3 regions of the Pseudomonas tritici genome follow, and region 3 is predicted to be linked to each of the others. Evidence: riboswitches for the same ligand, from Rfam matches in the RefSeq annotation. Region 3 holds a riboswitch; each other region holds the start of a gene.
What was found. Region 3 has a riboswitch for cobalamin ahead of HU722_RS19570 (ABC transporter substrate-binding protein). Riboswitches for the same ligand answer to the same signal wherever they lie in the genome.

Region 1 (3,271 bases), 340 kb from region 3:
GCGTAATCCCTAGCGGCAGCTACGAGCTGTCAGCTGCAAAAAGGCGCAATGCCTGCTTGCAGCTTCAAGCGTGAGGCTTGCTGCTCCGCTATCTAGCGGCCGACACCCGCCATACCTTATTCCCCACATCATCGGCCACCAGCAAATCCCCCTGCTGGTCAATCACCACGCCCACCGGGCGGCCCATGGCTTTCTCGTCCTTATCGAGGAACCCCGTCAGCACGTCCACCGGCGGCCCTTTAGGCTGCCCACCCTCGAACGGCACGAAGATCACCTTGTAGCCACTGTGCGGCTTGCGATTCCACGAACCATGCTGGCCGATAAACGCGCCGTTACTGAACTGCGCAGGGAGTTTGCTGCCCTCGGCAAACGTCAGCCCCAGGGATGCGGTGTGCGGGCCTACCGCGTAATCCGGCGCGATCGCCTTGGCCACCAAGTCCAAATTCTGCGGATTGACCCGCACATCCACATGCTGCCCGTAGTAGCTGAACGGCCAGCCATAGAAGCCGCCATCCTTGACCGAGGTGATGTAGTCCGGCACCAGGTCGCTGCCGATTTCGTCACGCTCGTTGACTGCCGTCCACAACTTACCGCTCTGCGGCTCCCACGCCATACCGTTCGGGTTGCGCAGGCCGGAGGCGAAGATGCGGTGCTCGCCGCTGGCGCGATCGACTTCCCAGATCGCCGCCCGGCCTTCTTCCGCTTGCAGGCCGTTTTCACCGACGTTGCTATTGGAACCCACGCTCACGTACAGCTTGGTGCCGTCCTTGCTGGCCACCACGTTTTTCGTCCAGTGGTGGTTCAGAGGCCCGCCCGGCAGGTCGACGACGTTGGTGCCGGCTTGCTTGATCGCAGTGTCACCCGGTTGATAGGGGAAACGCAGCAGCTTGTCCGAGTCAGCGACGTACAGGTCGTTGCCGACCAGTGTCATGCCAAACGGCGAATTGAGATTCTCCAGGAATACCGTGCGCGTCTCTGCGACGCCGTCGTGGTCGGCGTCACGCAGTAGCGTGATGCGATTCGGGCTCGGCACCCCGGCGCCAGCGCGGCCCATGACTTTCTCCATGACCCAGCCACGAACGCCCTTGGAGTCATCCGGCTTGGGCGGCGCGTTGGTTTCCGCTACCAGCACATCGCCATTTGGTAGCACATACAGCCAGCGCGGATGGTCCAGGCCTTCGGCAAACGCCGCAACCTGGGTACCGGCGGCGGCCGTTGGCTTCACGCCCTCGGGCCAACCGATGGCGGGGGCGATATTGACGGTGGGGATCAGGGTTTTGTTCGGTTCCGGCAACTTGGGCGAAGGCCCGGTACCGTCGGAGACCTGGAGGGTGGAGCTTTCACCGCAGGCGGCGAGGGTGCCGGCGACCAGGATGAGTAGGGCAAGTCTTGTTTTATGCATGGTGTTCTCCTTAATACCTGTAAGGGTAGAGGAGGTCGGCGGTGCGATGGTTCAAGTGCAAGGTCAGCTTTCATTGACGCTCCACCCCCAACCCACTAACCTTCGCGGCTTGTTCCAGGTGCTCTGTGACCAATGGGTCGACCGAGTGAAACAGGGAAGCCGGTGAGTGAGCGCACTTGTACACAGTGCTGCCGCGATTCCGGCGCTGCCCCCGCAACGGTAAATGAGTCAAGACGCTGCCTTTTGCCACTGTATCGCCAGCGATATGGGAAGGCGTAGCGTTGGCCTGCGCGCTCTCTATACGAGGGCAACGGCGCCACTCATGAGCCCGGAGACCGGCCTGTTACATCCAACAGCATCACGGTGGGCGATGCTTGGCTGTCTGTTTTTCTTTTTTCCTGCCCGCCGTTTTTGTCCAGCCCCAACGGAGAGCTGTCATGACCGATTCCCCCGACCGCGACGAACGCCACCTGGCGCGCATGCTGCGCAAAAAAGCCGTGATCGACGAACGCATTGCCAATTCCCCCAACGAGTGCGGCTTGCTGCTGGTGCTCACCGGCAACGGCAAAGGCAAGAGCAGCTCCGCGTTCGGCATGCTGGCCCGGGCCATGGGCCACGGCATGCAGTGCGGCGTGGTGCAGTTCATCAAGGGGCGTCACAGCACCGGTGAAGAGTTGTTCTTCCGCCGATTCCCCGAGCAAGTACGTTTCCACGTCATGGGCGAAGGCTTCACCTGGGAAACCCAGGATCGCCAACGTGACATCGCCGCGGCCGAAGCCGCCTGGGCGGTGTCCCGCGAACTGCTGCAAGACCCGAGCATCGGCATGGTCGTGCTGGATGAGCTGAACATCGCCCTCAAGCACGGCTACCTCGAACTGGACCAGGTGCTCAGTGACTTGCAGGCCCGCCCGCCGATGCAGCACGTGGTGGTCACCGGCCGTGGCGCCAAGCCTGAGTTGATCGAAATGGGTGACACCGTCACCGAAATGGGCATGCTCAAGCACGCGTTCCAGGCCGGTATCAAGGCACAGAAGGGCGTCGAACTTTGAATCAGCCCCGTCATTGCCCGGCCGTATTGATCGCCGCACCGGCGTCCGGCCAGGGCAAAACCACCGTCACCGCCGCGCTGGCCCGATTGCACCGCAACCTGGGTCGCAAGGTGCGCGTGTTCAAATGCGGCCCGGATTTCCTCGACCCGATGATCCACGAGCGCGCCAGCGGTGCGCCGGTGTATCAATTGGACATGTGGATGGTGGGCGAGCAGGAAAGTCGCCGCCTGCTGTGGGAAGCAGCGGGCGAGGCCGACTTGATCCTGATCGAAGGCGTGATGGGCTTATTTGACGGCACCCCTTCCAGCGCCGACCTGGCGCGACACTTCGGCGTGCCGGTACTGGGCGTTATTGACGGCACGGCCATGGCCCAGACCTTTGGCGCCTTGGCCCTGGGCCTGGCGCGTTATCAGCCGGACTTGCCGTTCGCCGGGGTGCTGGCCAACCGCGTTGGCACGCTGCGTCATGCGCAATTGCTGGAAGGCAGCCTCACCGAAGGCCTGCGCTGGTACGGCGCGTTGTCCCGCGAGACCGGTATAGAGCTGCCTAGCCGTCACCTGGGCCTGGTGCAAGCCAGCGAACTGAATGACCTTGATGTGCGCCTTGACGCCGCCGCCCAAGCCTTGGGCAGCAGTTGCGAAGTGGCCTTGCCGCCGCCGGTGACCTTTGCTGCACCGGAAGTGATCGAGGCCGAGCCACTGCTCAAGGGTGTGCGTATTGCGGTGGCCCGCGACGAAGCCTTCGCTTTTACCTACGGCGCCAGTCTTGATCTGCTGCGGGCCATGGGCGCCGAGCTGAAGTTTTTCTCGCCCATTCACGA
Region 2 (3,271 bases), 1.4 Mb from region 3:
GCGCCGATGAAGTAGACGGTCATGGGAATATCCTATGGAAAAACGCACGAGCATGAACAACGCTCATGATCGGAACGGGCGATTATCAGGTTTTCAGCCGGCGCAAGCCAATGCGAAGGTGGCCTGGGCGGTTTGCTTGCGGCTAATCAACAGGCGAGCAGGGGCGTTGGCGAGGTATTCAGCCAGGGCCAGGGCGGCGCTTTCGGCAATGCCGTAGCAGCCCGTATGGGCAAACGCGATCGCGGATTTGTGGCTCAGCTGTTCTGCATAACCCGCCAACTGATCAGCATCGAAACACTGGAATGGCAAGTTCAACAGATCGGCCAGGGCTTGAAGGCCAGGTTCATCGCGCTTGCGGTCGATACTGGCCAGCGCGGTGATCCGTTGAAGCTCGATACCGCCCTCGGCGAGGGCGCTGTCGAGCAGGGCCCGCAGGGTGTGAACGTCACAACCCCGCTGGCACCCCAGGCCGACCACTAAAATCATGCTGAGTATTGATCATCACGATTGCGGCGGAACAGCCAGGCGCTGATCAGGCCCAGCGCCAGCCAGAAGGCGACATTGGTCAACTGCGAAGCAATCTTGAACTGCGCTTCCAAGGCTTCGGGGGCTAGCATCGAATGCACTTCCGGCTGCGGCGCGCCGATCACGTGTGGCACGACCAGAATCGCTACGCCCAGCGCTTTGAGCAGCCAATTGCGGCCGAACACGATCAGCGCTATGCCCGCAGCGGTGGAGGCGGCGGTGCCCACCCACCAGATCTGCCGTTGTGCGAGATCAGCGGCAGCAGTGCCTGGCAGCTCAGGCGGTAGGCCCATTGTCGGCGCCAACACGAAGGTCGCGTAGCCGGCCAAACCCCAAAGCAGGCCCTGGGCAGTGCGGGTGGGTGCGCGCAGGGTATAGAGGCCGGCGAGCATCAGCGCGAAACCGACAGCCACCACCAGATTACCGCCGGTGGTAGACAATACGCGCTGCCAGCCGTCTTCCGGTTCCCAGGCTTCGGCGTCGTGGGTGTGCGCGGCATTACCGGCTGCGTGCTCATGCACCACTTCAGTCGCGGCCGGGGCCTTTTCAAAGGTTTCCGCCTGCAGAATTAATGGGGCGACCCAGAAGCTTTGCAGCAGGGTCAGCAGCAGGGCAGCCAGAAGACCGGTGAAACCTGCAGTTTGCGCAATACGCTTGATCATGTCGGCAGGTCTCAGTGGCACGGGAACGCGGCGCTGTGGCGGGTATCGTGGGCAGCGTTATGCACCGCCTCGATGTGCGAGAAACCGGCGAAATACACCAGGCACGCGCCCAGGATCGACGCGCCGATTGCGGCGGTCAGGCGTTGGCTCAAGGTGGAGGTGCTGCTGGCGGAGTGCGAAGTGCTGCTGATGATCGACATGGCGCGTCCCTTTCAGGTGTCAGGGTGAAACGAGCGCATGAAAACCCCGCGAGCCAGGCACGCAGGGTTCTGAACAGCGCCCGCCCACCGCGGGTTTGTTATCTGATTTTTCGGGCCGGTCTCCGGGCTTGCGAGGGGCGGCTCTTGAAAGAGCCCAGCCTGATAAGCATCTCCTTCCCATGCACAGCACAGTGGATTTGACGCTTCGCTCGCTTACCGTTGCGGGGGCAGCACCGGACTTGCCATAGATCTATGGCGCACCGGTTTCCCGTTTCACCCTGTGAAGGGCACCCGAAACAAGATGTGTAGGAGAGCATGGAGAGAACGCTCCCGTCAAATGAGGACTGCGCCGCCTTGATGGCACGAGAGGTGAAAATGTCTGACGCCGGAGTTTCTATTGGCGGGCTGATGCAGGGGCTTATCCTCCCATGTGTTTCATAAGTTTCGCCTGTTGTTCATCCTGTTGCTGAAATCTAAAAATATATTGTGTAGATATTTGAGTTTAAGTTGAATTTTGCTTTTTTTTCAGTCGGCCATTGGGGCGGCCAGATGCCGTGGAGTAATGTTAAATTGTTATCGTTGCCAGTTATTGTATTTCCAGATTTTAAAGATTGCCGGGTTATTCAGGAACGGGTTGAGTGATTTTTTCCAAATTGTGCTTGTGATCGAGGTTTATCTCCGTCGAATAATTAAATATGGTGGTGATTTTGAAAATAACTAATAGCCAGCAGCCTTCCTATAATCCGTCCGCCGGCCTTCAGCGAGCCGGTTCCTCAGATCCCACGTTGCGCAGCGCCGACCCGCATATAAGGCGGAACTTTGCCAAACCGATCTTTACCGTGGATCAAGTTGCTCAGCAGCTCACTCGAGAAAATGTGAAATGGGCTGACAGAAACGGTGATGGTGTCACGGCAATCTCCTTTTCATTCAACAAATTGACGAGAGGGGATAGAGAGTTCAATACCACACAGAAAAACCAAGCCAGACTGTCCATGCAATCTTGGGCCGATGTGGCGAATGTGTCGTTCGAAGAACGTACCGGCCGTGGCGAAGGACGCTTGGCTTTTTCCAACAACGAGGGCCCCGCGGTTGCTTTTGGCCAGTACCCAGGCCAAGACGGTAAAGTGTTCATCAATCCCCACTATGGCACCAATACTTCTCCTGCACTTCATAATCATGGCCGATATACACTAACCCATGAAATAGGCCATACGTTGGGTCTTGCGCACCCCGCAGACTATGACGCTTCTAATTCTACCTCTCCCAGTTACGCTCGCAGTGCCGTTTATGCGCAGGATACTCGTGGTCATACTGTCATGAGCTACTTCGACGCTCACGAAGGTGGTCAGAACCATAAAGAAAATTACTCTGCTGCTCCATTGATGGGTGATATTGCTGCTGCCCAGCGTTTGTATGGTGCCAATTACAGGACGCGCAATTCAGACACCACTTACGGTTTTAACTCCAATTCGGGTCGAGACTATTATCAACTCAATAATCCCAATGATACGGCACTCTTCTGCGTGTGGGACGGTGGCGGTAACGATACGTTGGATTGTTCCAAGTATCGCCAAAACCAGACTATCAACCTCAACCCTGAATCCTATTCCGATGTTGGAGGCTTGCGGGGGAATGTTTCTATCGCCAAAGGCGTTACGCTGGAGAACGCAATCGGCGGTTCTGGCCATGATGTGATCATCGGTAATCATGCAGACAACATGCTCAAGGGGGGAGCGGGCGCTGATTGGCTCAGGGGGGGAGGGGGGGCAGATACCTTTGTCTACGACAACGTCAGCGACTCCACACTGGAACGCCCTGACCAGATCATGGACTTTGTGAGTGGCACCGACAAAATCGACATTTCGGTCTTGTTGAAAAACGCCG
Region 3 (3,271 bases):
AGAACCGCGAATTGGGCCAGCTCGAGCTGGTGTTTGGCCAGCTCAGGACCTACCAACGCAGTGTGGTCCAGATAGAACGGCTGACCGGCCTCCGTTTTGCCAACCTCGCCGACTACGACGGCTTCAGCAACGAAGAACGCGCCACCGGCACGCGGATTGAAGCGCTGATACAAGGTCCGGAAGACATTCGTCTCTGACCGAACGGACGACGTACATCAAGTGTGGGAGCTGGCTTGCCTGCGAAGACGGCGGCACAGGTATCTACATATTTTCAATGTGAAAGTGCGTAGCAGCTGTCGAGCCCTGGCGAGGCTGCGTTTGCGGTCTGTCTGACACACCGCTGACGCAGCCTCGCCAGGGCTCGACAGCTGCTACGCAGAGCGCTCGCTCAAGATGTGTAGATACTTCTGGCTATCGCAGCGGTTCGACAAGCCAACACCCACATTTTGATCTGCGGTGATTGGCCGACTCCGTCCAACATCGGCCTAGACGCGGAACAACAGCGCCAGTTTGCCCAGACGGCTCTAAGTGCGAGTAGTCATTGCGCATTGATGTAATGAAATTGCGCCTGGGTCTTTTCAACGGCCGCACGCACTGTGTCTCTTTGTGCATCGGTGCCCGAGTAGTAAATCTGCATCCCGTTCAAATCCTGCCCTTCGACCGCTTTGCTGATCACAGCAACGTCAACTGGGCTGCCGGCGCCGATAATCAAAAAGAACACATCGCCCATGCGTTTTGCATTCAGCAATTCGCCCCTGAGGTGGGCGGCGTTCTGATCACTGGCCATGGCAATCGCCAGCGTATCGCCAAACAAACCGGTTTTGGGGATGCTCATCGTGTGCAAACGGAGCTTGTCCGAGCCGGCGGGCATCGACTTGACGTACGCGGTGGCGGCCTCGTCAAGAATCTGCTTTTCAGATTTGCCCTGCGTGGCGCAACCGGCGAGCGTGGCGATAAGGGCGAGGACGATTAATGATTTCACTGTGCTTTCCTTGTGTGAAGACTATCCATGGGATGCGCATCATAGGATGACGAACTCCGCGAGAGCTACCACCGTGTTCACGCCTCGAGTATTTGGAGCTCCCGCTAAGGTGCCTGATCGACTACCATACCGCGCCGGTTCCCAAACGGGACTAATAGGGAATCCGAAGCGCGCTACACCCGCGCCAATCGGAACTGCCCCCGCAACTGTAGGTGCTGAGCCTGCTCCTTAATGCCACTGGATCACGTCCGGGAAGGCTGGAGCGTGGCGACGACGCATCAGTCAGGAGACCTGCCGGCTTAAGCTCAATCACTAACCGGCGGGGTGTCCGGGAAGGACACGCTTGCCTGTCTCCACCACAGTGCCCAAGGGTGTGTTTCCGAACCGTACCTCCCCAGTTCCACGTACGGTTCACTCGGAGATTGCCCCATGCTGCCACGCGTCACCGCCCTGCTCGCCGGCGTCAGCTTCTGTGCCCTGGCCCAAGCCGCGCCCACCCACTACCCACTGACCGTGGAAAACTGCGGCAGCCGCCTGACCTTCCAGCAGGCTCCCGCGCGCAGCGTGACGATTGGCCAGGCGGCTACCGAGATGCTTTACGCGCTGGGCGTGGGCGATAAGGTGGTGGGCACTTCGTTGTGGTTCAACAGCGTATTGCCGCAGTTCAAGGCGCAGAACGACAGCATCGAGCGCCTGGCCAACAACGAGCCGAGCTTCGAAGCGGTGATCGCCAAGCGCCCGCAACTGGTAGCCGCCGAGCTGGAATGGGTGGTCGGGCCACAAGGCGTGGTCGGCACCCGCGAGCAATTCCATGAGCTGAAGATCCCTACCTACCTGCTGCCCTCCGACTGCGAAGGCAAAGACAACCTGGTGGGCGCAGATGGCACGCGGCTGGAGCCTTTCCGCATCGCGACGATCTATAAAAGCATCAGCCAACTGGCGCAGATTTTCGACGTACAGGACCGCGGCGAACAATTGAACGACGAACTCAAGGCGCGCCTGGCCAAGTCGGTCGCCACTGTGCAAAGCAAAGGCCTCAAGCACGCCAGCGCGTTGGTGTGGTTCTCCAGTTCCGAGATGGCCAGCGACCCGTACGTGGCCGGCCACAAAGGCATTCCCGAGTTCATGCTGCAAACCCTCGGCCTTTCCAACGTGGTGCAGTCCGATGAAGAGTGGCCCGCCGTCGGCTGGGAAACCATCGCCAAGGCCAACCCGACCTTTTTGATCATCGCACGCATGGACCGGCGCCGTTACCCGGCTGACGACCATGAAAAGAAACTGGCCTTTTTGCGCAGCGACCCGGTCACGCGCAACATGGACGCGGTGAAAAACAACCGCATCATCATCCTCGACGCCATGGCGCTGCAGGCCAGCATTCGTACGTTCGACGGCCTTGAACAACTGGCGGCCGCCATCGACGGCTACGACCTGCACAAATGACTGCCAGCCTGATCCGGACCCTAGTTGCCCTGGCCTTGCTACTGATCGCCCTGCTCGCCGGCGTGGCCATCGGTGAAACCGCCATCTCGCCGCAGGTCGTGCTCCAGGTACTCGCCAACAAACTGTGGGCGGCCGGCTATGTGCTGGACCCGATCGATGAGGGCGTGGTGTGGAACTACCGCCTCACGCGTGCCCTGGTAGCCGCCGCGTGCGGTGCGGGGCTGGCGACGTGCGGGGTGATCCTGCAGTCGTTATTGCGCAACCCATTGGCCGATCCGTACCTGCTGGGCATCAGCGCCGGCGCCTCGACTGGCGCGGTGCTGGTGGCGCTGATGGGCGTGGGCGGCGGGCTGATTTCGTTGTCGGCGGGTGCGTTTGTCGGCGCGGTGGCGGCGTTTGCCCTGGTGATTCTGCTGGCGCGCGCCAGCGGTTCGTCGAGCGGCACCGGCCAGATCATCCTCGCCGGCATTGCCGGATCGCAGCTGTTCAATGCGCTTACCGCGTTCCTGATCACCAAGTCGGCCAGCTCCGAACAGGCGCGCGGCATCATGTTCTGGCTGTTGGGCAACCTCAGCGGCGTGCGCTGGCCATCGGTGTGGTTGGCGGTGCCGATGGCGGTCGTGGGCTTGGCGGTGTGCCTGTGGCATCGTCGGGCGCTGGATGCGTTCACCTTTGGCAGTGACTCGGCGGCGTCCCTCGGTATCCCCGTGCGCCGCGTGCAGTTTGTGTTGGTGGGCTGCGCGGCACTGGTGACGGCGGTGATGGTGTCGATTGTCGGCGCCATCGGCTTTGTCGGGCTGGTGATCCCCCACGCCGTGCGTCTGTTGCTCGGCACCGGGCACTCACGCT

Region 1: it holds a riboswitch for cobalamin, as region 3 does, so the genes downstream of both, cobO (cob(I)yrinic acid a,c-diamide adenosyltransferase) here and HU722_RS19570 (ABC transporter substrate-binding protein) in region 3, are expected to answer to the same signal.
Region 2: it holds a riboswitch for cobalamin, as region 3 does, so the genes downstream of both, HU722_RS13195 (CbtB domain-containing protein) here and HU722_RS19570 (ABC transporter substrate-binding protein) in region 3, are expected to answer to the same signal.

Annotation. Positions count from the first base shown of each region.
Region 1 is NZ_CP077084.1:4,662,897-4,666,167, reverse strand. Features, by position in the region: gene HU722_RS21130 (C40 family peptidase) at 1-13, shown strand, start outside; gene HU722_RS21125 (PQQ-dependent sugar dehydrogenase) at 89-1,402, opposite strand; cobalamin riboswitch at 1,502-1,760, shown strand; gene cobO (cob(I)yrinic acid a,c-diamide adenosyltransferase) at 1,840-2,451, shown strand; gene HU722_RS21115 (cobyrinic acid a,c-diamide synthase CobB) at 2,448-3,271, shown strand, end outside.
Region 2 is NZ_CP077084.1:2,960,340-2,963,610, forward strand. Features, by position in the region: gene cobM (precorrin-4 C(11)-methyltransferase) at 1-23, opposite strand, end outside; gene HU722_RS13185 (cobalamin biosynthesis protein) at 94-486, opposite strand; gene HU722_RS13190 (CbtA family protein) at 483-1,187, opposite strand; gene HU722_RS13195 (CbtB domain-containing protein) at 1,199-1,387, opposite strand; cobalamin riboswitch at 1,484-1,697, opposite strand; gene HU722_RS13200 (M10 family metallopeptidase C-terminal domain-containing protein) at 2,083-3,271, shown strand, end outside.
Region 3 is NZ_CP077084.1:4,322,236-4,325,506, forward strand. Features, by position in the region: gene HU722_RS19560 (DNA/RNA non-specific endonuclease) at 1-197, shown strand, start outside; gene HU722_RS19565 (hypothetical protein) at 539-982, opposite strand; cobalamin riboswitch at 1,101-1,295, shown strand; gene HU722_RS19570 (ABC transporter substrate-binding protein) at 1,412-2,422, shown strand; gene HU722_RS19575 (FecCD family ABC transporter permease) at 2,419-3,271, shown strand, end outside.